Regions from separate parts of the Massilia sp. UYP34 genome, predicted to be linked through region 3. Evidence: riboswitches for the same ligand, from Rfam matches in the RefSeq annotation. Region 3 holds a riboswitch; each other region holds the start of a gene.
The links. Region 3 has a riboswitch for cobalamin ahead of ACZ9AQ_RS03065 (cobaltochelatase subunit CobN). Riboswitches for the same ligand answer to the same signal wherever they lie in the genome.
Positions count from the first base shown of each region.

Region 1 (4,687 bases), on a different contig from region 3:
GATGACCACCTTCGCCTCGGCGCAGGTCAGCGAACGCTCGGCATGACGCACCAGCTGCGCCTGTTCTTCATTGCGCTGCAGTTCTTCACGCGGCTGCCGATTCCGCGCTGGGTCGGTTTCGAACCAGGCTGGCTGAACCACGCGTCGCGCTACTTCCCGCTGGTGGGCGTCGTGGTCGGCGGCATCGGCGCGCTCGTCTACCTGGTGGCCGCGCACTGGCTGCCCGCGCCGGTGGCGGCCGTGCTGTCCACCGCGGCCACCATCTACCTCACCGGCGCCTTCCATGAAGACGGCTTCGCCGACACCTGCGATGGCCTGGGCGGCGGCATGACGAAGGAACGCGCGCTCGAGATAATGAAGGATTCGCGCGTCGGCGCCTATGGCGCGATCGGCATCGTGTGCATGCTCGGTGCGAAGCTGGCCCTGCTTGCCAGCCTGCCGCCAGCCAGCGCCATCGGCGCCCTGCTGCTGGCTCATCCCCTCTCACGTCTGGCCGCCACCTCCCTGATCTGGCAGATGGAGTACGCCCGCGCCGAGGGCAAGGCCAAGCCGCTGGCGGTGCGCATGAGCGATCGGGAGTTCGGCATCGCCGCCGTCACCGCACTGCTGCCCGCGCTTGGCTTGCTGGCCTTCGGCCTGCTCGACCTGGCCGCGATCGCCGCCGCCGTGGTCGCTGCCATGGTGGTCACCTGCTGGCTGGCCCGCAAGCTCACGCGCCGGCTGGGCGGCTATACCGGCGACTGCCTCGGCGCCGTGCAGCAGCTGGCAGAGGTGGCGATCTATCTCGCGGTGCTGGCCACGCTCGGCCGCGGCGCGCTGGGCTGATGCGCCTCTACCTGGTGCGCCACCCACGGCCCGAGGTGCCGGCCGGGCACTGCTACGGTCGCAGCGACCTGGCGGCGAACCAGGCCGACGTCGAACGGGTGCTGGCCGCACTGGCGGGCCAGGGACTGCCCGGCGCGATGCCGGTCTACGCCAGCCCGCTGATCCGCAGCGCGGTCCTGGCGCAGCGGCTTTCGCCGGCGCCGGTATTCGACGCCCGCCTGGCCGAGATCGACTTCGGCGCCTGGGAAATGCGCAGCTGGGACGACATCCCCCGCGCCGAGATCGACGCCTGGAGCGCCGACCTGCTGCATTACCGCCCCGGCGGTGGCGAAAGCGTGATGGACGTGGCCGCGCGCGTGGCGGCCTTCGATGCCGATATCCGGCGCGCTGAACACCCACAGGCCCTGATCGTCTGCCACGCCGGCACCATGCGCCTCCTGCATTCCCTGTACCTCGGCGGCACGCTACTCGATGCCGCGCTACGTGCGGCCCAGGCGCCACACCGGATCGACTATGGCGAAGTGATGATGCTGGAAACCTGACGACGCCTTATAATGGGCGCGTTTTGGTGCTCGCGCCTGCGTTCGCAGTCGCAGTTAAACGGGAAACACGAAGCTCCTTTCAAGGGCCAACGTGTGCTGCCCCCGCAACGGTAAGCAAGTGCCGCATGCTCTCCCCGAGCCATGCGGCAAACCGCCCCCTCATACCACTGTGCGCGAGCATGGGAAGGTCGGACGGCCATACTTGTCAGCCCGGATACCGGCCAAAAGGTGGCGTCGCCTCGCGCGATGCCGTTCAATCTGGCCTACGGGGACGTCGGCTGGTTGCCCTTGATAAGAAACAATTCATGAATTTTCCAGTAACCCGGCAAGCCGCCGCGGTCTCGCTTGCCCTCGCCGTCATCTCGTCCGCCGCCGTCGCCGACGCTCCTTTACCGGCTCCTTCGCCTGCTCCTGCGCCTGACGCCACGCCCACCGCCGACACCGTGGTCGTCACCGCGACCCGCACCGCGCAGCGCGCCGCCGACGTCATCGCCGACACCACCGTCATCGGCGCCGAAGAAATCGCGCGCTCCGGCGCCGGTTCGGTGGCCGACATCCTGCGCCGCCAGCGCGGCATCGAAATCTCGCGCAACGGCGCGGCCGGCGCCGCCACCAGCGTCTTCATCCGCGGCGCCAACGCCAACCAGTCCGTGGTCCTGATCGACGGCGTGCGCTTCGGTTCGGCGACCACCGGCACCGCCAGCTGGAACGCAATCCCGCTGGGCGCCATCGACCGCATCGAGATCGTCTACGGCCCGCTCAGCACCCTGTACGGCGCCGACGCCATCGGCGGCGTGATCCAGATCTTCACCCGCAAGGGCGAGGGCGCGCCGGTGGTCACGGGCTCGGTCGGCGTGGGCAGCAACGCCACCCGCCAGCTGGATGCCGGCATCTACGGCAGCAGCGGCGGCCCGAACGCCGTCAGCTACGCGTTCGGCGCCGGCTACGAGGACTCGGACGGTTTCTCGTCGACCCGCCCGGGCGCCTTTGGCTACAACCCGGACGAAGACGGCTACCGTCGCCGCAACGCCAACGGTCGCGTGACGATGGCGCTCGCGCCGGGCCACGAGATCGGGGCCCAGTTCCTGGCCAGCCGCCTGTACAGCCAGTACGACAGCGGCGCCGCCAGCTACGACGTCCACAGCGACAACGACCTGAATACCGCCGCGGTCTTCATGCGCAACCAGATCCTGCCAAACTGGCACAGCACGGTGCAGTACGCGCGCTCGGAAGACAAGTCGGGCAACTTCACCAATGCGACGCCGTCCGGCGCCAGCCGGATCGACACCCGGCAGGACGAATTGAGCTGGCAGAACGACATCGCCATCGGCCAGGACACCCTGCAACTGCTGTACACGCACCGCAAGGAAGAAGTCGACTCGATGCGCCGGTCGCGCATCACCAATTCGTATGCGGCCGCCTACTCGGCCAGGCGCGGCCCTCACCTGGCCGACGTCAGTGCGCGCCACGACCGCTCGGTCTACGGCAGCAAGAACACCGGCGCCGCCGGCTATGGCTATGACTTCGGCAACGGCCTTCGCGCCACCGCCAGCGTCGGCACGAGCTTTCGCGCCCCGACCTTCAACGAGCTGTACTTCCCCGGCTACGGCCTGGAAACCAACAAGCCCGAGAAAGGCCGCAACCGCGAAGTGGGCCTGCGCTACGACGGCAACGGCTACCGGCTGGATGCGACCTACTTCCACAACCGCCTGACCGACATGATCGTGTCGAGCACCCCGTGCCCGGACGGCGTCAACCGCAGCTGCGCCTACAACGTCAACGAAGGGCTGCTCGAAGGCTTCTCGCTGGCAGGCAGCACCCGCCTGATGGGCGTCGACCTGCGCGCCAGCCTCGACTGGCAGGATCCGCGCGACGAGACCACCGGCAAGCAACTGGCGCGCCGTGCGAAGAAGCACGCCAGCTTCGGCGCCGACTACACGATGGGCACGCTCAAGACCGGCCTTGAACTGACGGTGTCGGGCGAGCGTTTCGACGACGCCGCCAACAACCGTCGCCTTGGCGGCTACGGTTTGCTGAACCTGCACACGACCTGGCAATTCACGCCCGACTGGTCGCTGCTGATGCGCCTGGACAACGTCGCCGACAAGCAGTACGAGATCGCGCGCAACTACGGCACCAGCGGCCGCACCTGGTTCGCGGCCCTGCGCTACGGCATCCGTTAAGCTATAACCCCTGCCCGCGGCAACCAGGCCGCGGGTGTCCGACACCGACAGGCCAGCATGCAAGCATCCGTCCCGCCGCTACGCCAGCGCGCCACGCTCATCGTCGGCGCCATGCTGGCGTTTTCCATTGCCACCCTGCTGTTCGCGGGCATGACCGGTTCGATCCGGGTGCCGCTGGACGAGATTCCCGGCGCGCTGCGCCAGCTCGCCAGCGGCCATCCCGATTCGCTCTCCGCTTCCCTGCTCGAGCTGCGCGCCAGCCGCGCGCTGGTGGCGTTCGCGACCGGCGGCGCGCTGGCCCTGGCCGGCCTCATGATGCAGGCGCTGCTGAGGAACCCCCTGGCCGATCCGTACGTGCTGGGCGTGTCGTCGGGCGCCTCGGTGGGCGCCCTGCTGGCGCTGCTCCTGATGGCCTCCACGCTGATGGTCGACGCCGCCGCGCTGGTGGGGGCCATCGGCGTGGCCATGCTGCTCTACCTGCTGGCCCGGCGCGGCTTGCGCGGCGACCAGGCGCTTGACTCCGGCGCCTCGATGCTGCTCCTGACCGGCGTGATCATCTCGGCCCTGTGCGGCTCGATCGTGACCCTGATGCTGTCGATCGCGCCCGAGGGGCGCCTGCGCAGCATGATCTTCTGGCTGATCGGCGACCTGGCTGGCGCACCGCTGCGCCTGGCGCCCTGGCTGGTGCTGGCGGGCTGCCTCCTGTATGCCATGCGCAATGCGCGCGCCATGAACATGGTCGCGCTGCATGCCGAGAATGCGGTGACGCTGGGCGTGCGCGTGGGCGCGCTGCGCAAGGGCCTGTTCTTCGTCTCGGCCCTGCTCACCGCCAGCGCGGTCACCAGCGCCGGCTCGATCGGCTTCGTCGGCCTGATCGTGCCGCACGCCTGCCGCTTCGCCTTCGGGCCCGACCACCGGGTCTTGATCCCGGCCGTCGTGCTGGCCGGCGGCGCCTTCCTGGTGCTGTGCGATACGCTGGCGCGCACCATCGTCGCGCCGCAGCAACTGCCGGCCGGCGCCATCACGGCGATGATCGGCGCACCGGTCTTCCTCTACCAGTTGCACCGCCTGCGCAAATGAGCACGAAATGAGCACAATCTCCACCCTCGACCTGCTGCTGTCCGTCGGCGAGCGCAC
Region 1 is NZ_JBWBRF010000035.1:7,633-12,319, reverse strand. It holds gene cobT (nicotinate-nucleotide--dimethylbenzimidazole phosphoribosyltransferase) at 1-46, shown strand, start outside; gene ACZ9AQ_RS23685 (adenosylcobinamide-GDP ribazoletransferase) at 43-825, shown strand; gene ACZ9AQ_RS23680 (histidine phosphatase family protein) at 825-1,367, shown strand; cobalamin riboswitch at 1,375-1,607, shown strand; gene ACZ9AQ_RS23675 (TonB-dependent receptor domain-containing protein) at 1,673-3,550, shown strand; gene ACZ9AQ_RS23670 (FecCD family ABC transporter permease) at 3,608-4,630, shown strand; gene ACZ9AQ_RS23665 (ABC transporter ATP-binding protein) at 4,638-4,687, shown strand, end outside.
Region 1: it holds a riboswitch for cobalamin, as region 3 does, so the genes downstream of both, ACZ9AQ_RS23675 (TonB-dependent receptor domain-containing protein) here and ACZ9AQ_RS03065 (cobaltochelatase subunit CobN) in region 3, are expected to answer to the same signal.

Region 2 (4,687 bases), on a different contig from region 3:
TGCTCCAGCTTGCCCATGGCGTCGAGCGTCAGGAACAGGCGGGCTTCGGGATCGCTGGCGCCCTGGAACGGCAGCGGGATGCGGCGCATCACGATGTTGTCGCCCTGCTTCTTGACCCAGTTCACCAGGGTCGGCTCGAACGCGTTGCAGGCGCCGCAGTGGTAGGCGAAGAACTCGACCACTTCGACCTTCTTGCCCACGGTCTGGGTCGGCTGCGGGTTCGCGAGCACGGTGTATTCGGCGCCAACGCGCGGATCGGTTGGCGAAGCATTGGCGAAACCGGCGACCAGGGCAGCGGCAACGAGGGCGAAACGCAGGGTGCGCATAAAATCCTTCCGAAAGAATGAACGAACGACCGCGAGATTACCACTTTTTGTCAATTCCCTGTCCTGGGAGCGCAATTTTTTGCATTTGCTTACGCCTGAAACAGCCGTGTGGTGATTGTCAATCCATGCCGGCGGCGTCGTCAAGTCGTCAAGGGCGGCGCCCGCGCGCCTGTTCGAGCAGCGCGCAGATACGGGCGGCGCCCTCGGCCGTGCGCGGCCCCGCCCGGCTGGTCAGGTCGCCATCGATCTCGAACAGGTTGCCACGTTTGACCGCCGTCATGCCCTTGTAGGGTTGCCAGATCTTCCAGCCGGGATTCGTGGGATCGTCGCGCTTGCCGACCAGGATGACTTCGGGATCGGCTTCGATCACCGCCTCGACGCCAACCTCGGGCGCGATCGTCTTTTGCGCGCCGAACAGGTTGCGGCCGCCGCACAGGCGCAGGATGTCGCTGGCGACATGGTCGTCGTTGAGGGTGTACAGCGGACGGTCCCACACCTGGTAGAACACACCGACCGGCGGCCGCCCGGCGTAGCGCGTCCTGAGCGCCGCGATGCGCGCCCCGTAGTCGTGCGCCGCGCGCCGGGCCGCGGGCTCGGTGCCGAGCAGCCGGCCCAGGCGCAGCAGGTTGTCGCCGACCTGCTCCAGCCGGCTCGGCTCGCTGTAATAGACGGGAATCCCCAGCCGCGCCAGCTGCTCGACCTGGCGCGTCGGGTTGCCGCTATGCCAGACCACCAGCAGGTCGGGCTTCAGCGCCAGCACGCGCTCGACGTCGATCCTGTCGTAGCTGCCGACCAGCGGCAGCTTGTTGGCCGCCGCGGGATAGTCGCTGTAGTTCACGGCGCCGACCACGCGCGCGCCGCCGCCGGCCGCGAACAGCAGCTCGGTGACGTGGGGCGCCATCGAGATCACCCGCTGGGCCGGCCGCGCCAGCGTGACCGTGCGCCCGGCGTCGTCGACGACGGCGATCGCCGCGAGCGCGTTGACTGACGTTGCGGCCAGCACGGCCGCCAGCGCGGACTTCATGGCTTCAGAAGTCGAAGCGCAGCGACAGTTTCAGCTGGCGGCCGTCGCTCGGATAGATGCCGGCGCGGCAGCTGTAGGCCTGGCTGTAGTACTGGCGGTCGGCCAGGTTCAGGCCCGACACCGCCACTTCCCACGGGCCGAAGCGGCGCGCATAGCGGGCGTCGATCGTGGTGAACGACGGCATGCGGGTGCTGCAGCCGTTGGTGAAGTCGTTGCCGTAGCGCTGGCTGTCGACCCAATGGGCGCCGATGTCGGCGCTCTGGCCGTCGCCCGGCGTCCAGGCCAGGCGCGCGGTGACGACATGCCTGGGCACCAGCACCATCTCGCGGCCGGCGTTGGGGCCGTCGCGGAACTCGGCCTGCACGTATTGCCACGCGCCGGTCAGGCGCCAGGCCTTGGCGAAGATCGCCTGCCCTTCCAGCTCCACGCCCTGGCGCCGGGTCGGATCCAGGTTGGTGTTGGCGCCGAAGCCGATGGTCGGGTCGAAGAAGATCTCGTCCGTCAGGCGGTGGCGGAACACGCGCGCCGTCGCCTTGCGTGCCTCAGTGCCGGCGCTGACGCCCAGTTCCAGGTCGCGCGAGGTTTGCGGCTCCAGCACGTCCAGGGTCGAACGGTAGGCGTTCTCGTCGATGTTGGCGATGCGGTAGCTGCGGCCGGCCTTGGCGAACACGGTCACGCGTGGCATCACGTCGATGCTGCCTTCCACGGTCCAGGCGTTGAGCGACTGCCTGCGGTGCTCGCCCACGACCGGCGGGAAGGCCAGCGGGTCGCTGTAGTCCTTCTCGAAGCGCTCGTGGCGAGCGCCGACCGCCAGGCGGGCGTTGTGCGGCGCGTTCCAACGCAGTTCGTCGCGCAGGTAAAACGCTGTCGCGTCCTGGCGCGCGGCGCCGGCCGAGAAATCGGCGCTGACGTCGCGCTCCCAGCGGATCAGGTCGATGCCGGTGACAAACTCGTTGCGCTTGCCGCCGAGGTCGACGGTGTGGCGCAGGCGCGGCGAGAACTGGGTCTGCTCGGATTCGTAGATCGATGCCGAGGTACCGAAGAAAGGGGACACATAGGTCGACGCAACCTCGCGCTCGCGGTGCGACAGCTCGGCCGCCAGCTCGAAGGCGCCGACACGGTGCTCGACGAACGCGGTCAGGCGATCGGTGTCGAGCGAGCCGAAATCATCCGGCGTATTGCTCTGGGTCGGAATGGCCAGGAACTGCGCTTCGGTCAGCGAACCCGGCAGGCGCGAGTCGGACCGCGCGCTCTCGAAACGCAGGCCGGCGCGGCCATTCGGCGCATAGGCGAACTGCACGCCGCCGCTGAAGCTGGTCTGCTCGTAGCGGTTGTTGTCGCGGTAGTTATCGGTGCGGCGGTCGCTTACTGCGGCGTCGAACGACCATGGGCCGGCGCCGTGGGTGACCGACGCGCGCAGGTCGCGGTGGTCGAAGCGGCCGGCTTCGACGAACAGCGAGCCCGAAGTGCCATCCTTGCCGGCGCCGCGGCGGGTGACTATGTTGATCACGCCGCCGGTGGCGCCGTCGCCGTACAGCACGCTGCTGCCGCCGCGCGTGATCTCGATGCGCTCGACCGTGTCCACGGGAATGGTCGACAGCACCGTGTGCGCCAGCTCGTTCTCGTTCAGGCGCACGCCGTCGACCAGCACCACCGTGTTCTGGGCGCTGTTGGTGCCGAAGCCGCGCAGGTCGAGGCCGAAGTCGGGCGAGCCGTCCAGGCTCTGGCGGCCGAACACGCCGCCGATCTTGCGGATCGCGGCATTGACGTCAAGGGCGCCGGCGCTGCGGATCTGCTCGGCGGTGATGACGCTGGCGCCGATCGGCGTGGCCTGGGCCGGAAAGCGCGGGCCGGTGATGAGGACCGAAGGGATCGTGTGCTGGGCGGTTTCCTGGACGCTGTCCTGTGCTGCGGCCTGGGTGGCGAGGGCGGACAGGGCGACAGCGCAAGCCAGTGCGAGTGGCGCGCGGCGCGGTGCGGCTGCAAAAATCATGATGAATGTGTTCTCGATAAAAGGCACCGGCCTGCTTCCCCGCAGCCCGGAGTCAACGGAAACGCATGGCGCTTCCACCTGCTTTGGCCGGTATCCGGGCTGGCAAGCATGGCGGCCTCACCTTCCTGCGCGGCATGCACAGTGGTTGTCGAGAATGCCTGCCGCGCTGCAAATGCAGGCGCGGCGCTTGTTGACCGTTGCGGGGGCAGCACACTTCCATGGCGGCGCGTGGCGCGGCCATGTCGTGTTTCCCGTTTAACTTCGCGCGCCTGGAAGCGCGCGAGAGCACCAAAACGGGGCGATTATACCTTGACAAGATGCAGCCTGACCGGCCGCCGGCAGCTTGCTGCGGGATCGGCTACCATCGTTGTTTTCATGCTTCAGAAGGAACGGCCATGGCGCGTTTACCCACCTATTTCGTTTCGCACGGCGGCGGCCCCTGGCCGTGGATGCGCGAGCAGTACGGTTCGGCCTATGACCAGCTGGCCGCCTCGCTGGCCGCGCTACGCGCCGAGGCCGAAGGAAAGGCCCACGACGCCGTGCGCGCGGTGCTGGTCGTGAGTTCGCACTGGGAGACGCCGCAGTTCATGGTGTCGTCCGGCACGGCGCCCGGCATGATCTACGACTACGGCGGGTTCCCGCCGCACACCTACCAGGTCAAGTATCCGGCCCCGGGCGAGCCGGCGCTGGCGCGGCGCGTGGCTGACCTGCTCGAGGCCGCGGGTCACCCGGCCGCGCTGGACGCCGAACGCGGCTTCGACCATGGCACGTTCTCGATGCTGTACCCGGTCTATCCGGAAGCGCGCATGCCGGTGGTGCAGTTGTCGATCCGGCGCGACCTGGATCCGGCCGCGCACCTGGCGGCGGGCCGCGCGCTGGCGCCGCTGCGCGACGAGGGAATCCTGATCATCGGCAGCGGGCTGTCGTACCACAACCTGCGCCAGTTCGGGCCGAACGGGCGGGAGGCGTCACGCGCCTTCGATGGCTGGTTGCAGCACGCGCTGCTCGAACTCGATCCTGCCCAACGCGAACAGGCCATGCTGCGCTGGGAGGCGGCGCCGATGGCACGGGCGGCGCACCCGCGCGAGGAACACCTGATCCCGCTGATGGTGGCGCTGGGGGCGGCCGAACAGGAGGCGGCGGCCTGCGTCTATCATGAAGACGCGTTCATGGGGAATTTGACGGTGTCGAGTTTCAGGTTCGGGGCGGCGCCGCAGGCTTGAACAATTTGCTGCGGCTCCAGCACGTCGTACCCGCGGAGGCTGGTATCCAAGTACTGTCGGCGCCGTCGAAACGCTAGCAAACTTAGGTACCCGCCTTCGCGGGTACGACGGGTTTGGGCCA
Region 2 is NZ_JBWBRF010000006.1:256,141-260,827, reverse strand. It holds gene ACZ9AQ_RS13075 (thiol:disulfide interchange protein DsbA/DsbL) at 1-326, opposite strand, end outside; gene ACZ9AQ_RS13070 (cobalamin-binding protein) at 475-1,350, opposite strand; gene ACZ9AQ_RS13065 (TonB-dependent receptor family protein) at 1,355-3,343, opposite strand; cobalamin riboswitch at 3,412-3,651, opposite strand; gene ACZ9AQ_RS13060 (DODA-type extradiol aromatic ring-opening family dioxygenase) at 3,739-4,566, shown strand.
Region 2: it holds a riboswitch for cobalamin, as region 3 does, so the genes downstream of both, ACZ9AQ_RS13065 (TonB-dependent receptor family protein) here and ACZ9AQ_RS03065 (cobaltochelatase subunit CobN) in region 3, are expected to answer to the same signal.

Region 3 (4,687 bases):
GGCGGCCCACGTGCACCACGGCGTCGGCCTTGAAGCGGTCGCGGATCCAGTGATAGAAGCCCAGGAACTGGTGCGGCGGGGTGATGCTGGTGTTTGCGTGCAGCAGTTCCTCGTCCACTTCCCAGCCGCGCGGCGGCTGCGGGCCGATGAAGACGTTGCCGAACACCAGTCCCGGCACCAGCATCTTGCCGCCGTCGACCATCACCTTGCCCGGCGCCGGCCCCCAGCCGCGCATGCCTTCGATGCCGTATCCGATCAGGCGCCGGTAAAGGGGCGCAAGCGACTGGCAGGCACGCGCCCTGGCTTCGTCGAGGCAGGCCATATAGCCGTCTTCCAGCGCATGCAGGTCGCGTGTGGCCTGCACGCGCTGCGGGTGATCGACGCCTTCGACCAGGTGCAGCAGCTCCTCGATCACGGTCGCGGCCTGCTTGCGGCCCAGCGCGCGTTCGCCGGCCTTTTCGGCCGCCAGCACGTCGGCATGCAGGCGCCCCAGCAAGCCGTCCCGCATCTCGCCCCGCACCCGCGGCGACAGGGTCGCGAACCAGCGCGCGTACTCCTGCGCCGGGACGCCGTTGACGGCGCCGGCCATTTCGCGCAGGGCGGCGCGGTCTTCCGGCAGGTTGACGCCGCGCGCCATGATCATGTCGAGCAGCGCCTCGGGCGAAGCCGGCAGCTCGCCGACCGTGTAACCCGCCGCCTTGAGCGCATGCAGCATCCCGAACAGCGACTCCGGCACGTTGAGGTTGTCGGCGCCGATGTTCTGGCGGCCCGGCGGATGGTTGTAGTAGACCATCGCGATCTTCTTGTCCGCGTTCGATTTGGCGCGCAGCGCCAGCCAGCGCGCCACGCGCCCCGACAGGCGGTCGACTTCGGCCGGCAGCAACACGGGCGGACGGTTCTCGATGCCGGTCTGGCGGTCGCGCCGGGCCTGGCCCAGGGCCGCCACCACCATCGGCTGGCCGATGCCCTGCAGCTCGGGCAGGGCCACGCGGTACTGGACCGAATCGGGCGGCAAGCCGTCGGGCGACAGCTGCCACTGCATCGCGGTGCGGTCCGACAGGCGGATCGCCTTGAACACCGGGATGTCCAAACGCTTGAAAGCATCCTCCACCGCCTCCCGGCCCTCGGCGGCGCCGACCACGAAGTCCTGCAGCACCACCAGCGCGGCCGGTTTCGCCGGCGCCACCAGCTCGGGCAGCCGTTCGAGCGCTTCGCGCGAGGCGCCGCCCCAGCGCGTGAGCAGTTGCACGCAGGGCTGGCCGAACTCTTCGATGCGCCGGCACAGCGCCGCGGGCACCACGCCATCCATGTTCGCCAGGTCGAGCACGACCACGGTCGGGCGCTCGCGCAAGCCGAGCGTCGACGCATTGCCCCAGGCGCCGGCGTCCTGCAGCTCGCGCTGCCCCCTGCGCAGGCGCAGGGTCGGCTCCGGCCGCGGATCGGCCAGGGGCGTGCCTGGCGCGAGCAGGTGCCGCATCAGTTCCGCGGTGTTGTCGACGCCGCCCGCCTGCCACACGCGGCGCGCGGCCAGCCAGTGGCGGGCGGCGGGGTCGCCCTCGGCCGCCCGCAGCGCGGCCTGCGGCGGCGCTTCGCCCGAGAGCTGGCGCAGCAGCTCGGGCGAGAAGCCGGCCAGGCTGCCGTGGCGCGAGCGCGTCATGAGGTTCAGGGTCGCTTCGCCGTTGAGCGCCAGCACGGCGGCGTGCGGCCTGGCGTGGCGCGCAAGGGCATCCTTCATGCGCCGCGCCGGGTCGCCGAACAGCGACACCGCCAGGATGGTGTCGGCGCCGCCGATCCACTGCGCCACTTCGCGCTCGCCCGCGGCCATCAGCTGGGCCGGGGTGCGCAGCAGGATGCGGTCTTGCGGATGGCTGGCCAGGTGGCGATGGGCGGCTTCGACGGCGCCCGGCGCGGCGCGCTCGGTGACCACCGCGAACAGGGTGGCGGCGCTGGCGTGCTGAAAGCCCGCCATGCAGGCGAGCAGGAACGAGGTGAGCAAGAACGAGGCGAGCAGAAACGTCAGCGCAGCGCGGATGCGGACCAGGAGAAGCGTGTTCATGTGAACGTCGACCTTTCAGCTGCGCGCTTGACGCGCGCACGACAACAGGCAGCCGTCATCCTTCCACGATGAACAGGGACGCTTGCGCGCGCCGCATGGGCGAACGATCGCAGCGCATGATGCGAGCAAACGAAGAAGGAACGACGAACAACCGACAGGCACGCCCTCACCCCGGGACGTACGGATGCATCGTGGATGGCCGGTCTTCTGGCTCGCCGTCTTCCTTCCCCGGTCCTGCCTTCCCGTGCACGGGGCACAGTGGCGTTCGACCGGGGTCGTCAGGCTTACAGCAGCGGGGGCTGCGCCGGACTGGCGCGCGATGGCTATCGCGCACGTCACCGGCTTCCCGTTTCACCTCCCTGCAGACGAGCAGGAAGGCACCATTCACTTGATTGGGCGCGATTCTACCGCCAAGTTCGATCGCTTGTCACCGCATTATTTCTTGGCAGGCAAGCGCGAAGAGGCCCGGCGCGGCAACCAACCGCGCCCGATCGGCCCGAAAAATAAGTCGCATAGGTTTATTTAGCGGAAGGACGTATACTTGCCGTCTCCCGCTGCCCTGCCCATCGAACGCCGCGCCATGCCGCCCTATAACGCACCGTCTCCCGCCGTTGATCCCGCCACGATGCCGCTGCTGCGCACCGTCGGCTCGAACCAGGTGGGCATGCGCGAGTTCAACGAGCGGGTCGTGCTGCAGGCGATCCGCACCCATGGCAGCCTGCCCAAGGCCGAAGTCGCGCGCCTGACCAAGCTCAGTACGCAAACGGCCTCGGTGATCATCAACCGCCTGCTGGACGAGCAACTGGTGGTCAAGCGCGACGCCGTGCGCGGCAAGGTCGGCCAGCCGTCGCAGCCGATCGCCCTGAATCCGGAAGGCGCGTTCTCGATCGGCATCCAGATCGGCAGGCGCGCGCTGGACGTGGTGCTGCTAGATTTCACGGGCGCGCTGCGCTGGCAGTCGTCGACGCCCTACGCCAGCCCCGACGTGGAACAGGTTTTCGCCGCCATCGACGCCAGGCTGCGCGAGGTGGACGCCTTTCTTGGCCCGGAACTGGCGCCGCGCCTGACCGGCATCGGCCTGGCCGCCCCGCTCACGCTGGGCACCTGGCATGGCCTGGAAAGCCTGCTGCCGCATCAGGCCGAAGCCTGGCGCCGGGTCGACCTGCGCATCCGCCTGCAAGCCATGACGCCGCTCCGCGTGGACTTCGCCAAGGACACGATCGCAGCCTGCGTGGCCGAACTGGTTGCCGGCCGCGGACGCACGCTGAAAAGCTATCTGTACGTGTTCGTCGACACCCTGGTCGGCGGCGGCCTGGTGATCGATGGCGAGCCGCACAGCGGCCAGTTCGGCAACGCCGGCGCGATCGGTTCGATGCCATTGGGCCTGGCTGGAACGGACGAACGCGGCGTGGCGCCGCAATTGCTCGGGGCGGCTTCGCTGGTGCGGCTGGAAGAAATGCATGCGCAGGCGGGCTTGGCGCCGCTCGCCTTCAACGACGACCGCCTGTTGAGCGGCCCGTGGGAAGCGGTGACCCTGCAATGGATCGAGGAAGCCGCCAATGCGATCACCTTCGGCGTGACCGGTGCGGCCTGCCTGCTCGACCTGGATGGCGTGATCGTCGACGGCGCCGTCAGCCGGCCCCTGCTCGAACGCCTGATCGCCGCGATGCAGGAGCAGATGACGCGCTACAGCTGGCAGGGCACCGAGCGGCCGCTGGTGATGGCGGGGACGATCGGGATGACGGCCAAGGTGATCGGCGCGGCTTACCTGCCGCTGCATGCGAACTTCGCGCCGGCGCACGGGTTGTTCCTGAAGGCGGAGCGGCGCTAGCAAGGCGAGCGCGGGGTGTCGTCTACCCCTCCGGGTACGGCGGCATGAATCGGGCGAGCGCCATCACGTGGGAGGCCGGCGACGAGTTCGACGACATCGTCGCCGCACTGCGGGCCAAGGGCGGACGGGAATATTTTGCATATCAACGGTAGCCGAGTGCCGTTCCAGGCCAGGCGAGTGGATCACCGCATATAAAAAAACCCTGCGAGTGGTGCACTCGCAGGGTTCGTCGTACTGATCAGACTGGCAGCCTCAGAACGGAATATCGTCATCCATATCCGAGAAGTTCGGCGCCGGTTTCGGCTGCGGACGTGCGGCCGGGGCCGGTGGCGCCTGGCGCGGGGCCGGACGCTGCGGGGCCGAGTAGTCGTCGTCCATGCCGCCGCCCATACCGCCGCCCATGCTGTCGCCGCCCATACCCTGGCGACCGCCCAGCATCTGCATGTTTTCAGCGATGATGTCGGTGGCGTAGCGCTCGATGCCGTCCTTGTCGGTGTATTTGCGAGTCTGCAGGCGGCCTTCGACGTAGACCGACGAACCTTTCTTGAGGTACTGGCCCACGATCTCGGCCAGGCGGCCGAAGAAGGAGATGCGGTGCCACTCGGTCAGTTCTTTCTGTTCGCCGGTATTACGGTCTTTCGACTTGTACGACGTGGCGACCGCGATGTTCGCGATGGCGTCGCCGCTCGGCATGTAGCGAATTTCCGGATCGCGGCCCAGGTTGCCGACGATGATGACCTTGTTGACTGATGCCATGATGTGTCCTTGGATAATGTTGTGAGCCCTGACTCTGCAGTTGA
Region 3 is NZ_JBWBRF010000001.1:691,008-695,694, reverse strand. It holds gene ACZ9AQ_RS03065 (cobaltochelatase subunit CobN) at 1-2,056, opposite strand, end outside; cobalamin riboswitch at 2,237-2,456, opposite strand; gene ACZ9AQ_RS03060 (ROK family transcriptional regulator) at 2,598-3,887, shown strand; gene ssb (single-stranded DNA-binding protein) at 4,140-4,643, opposite strand.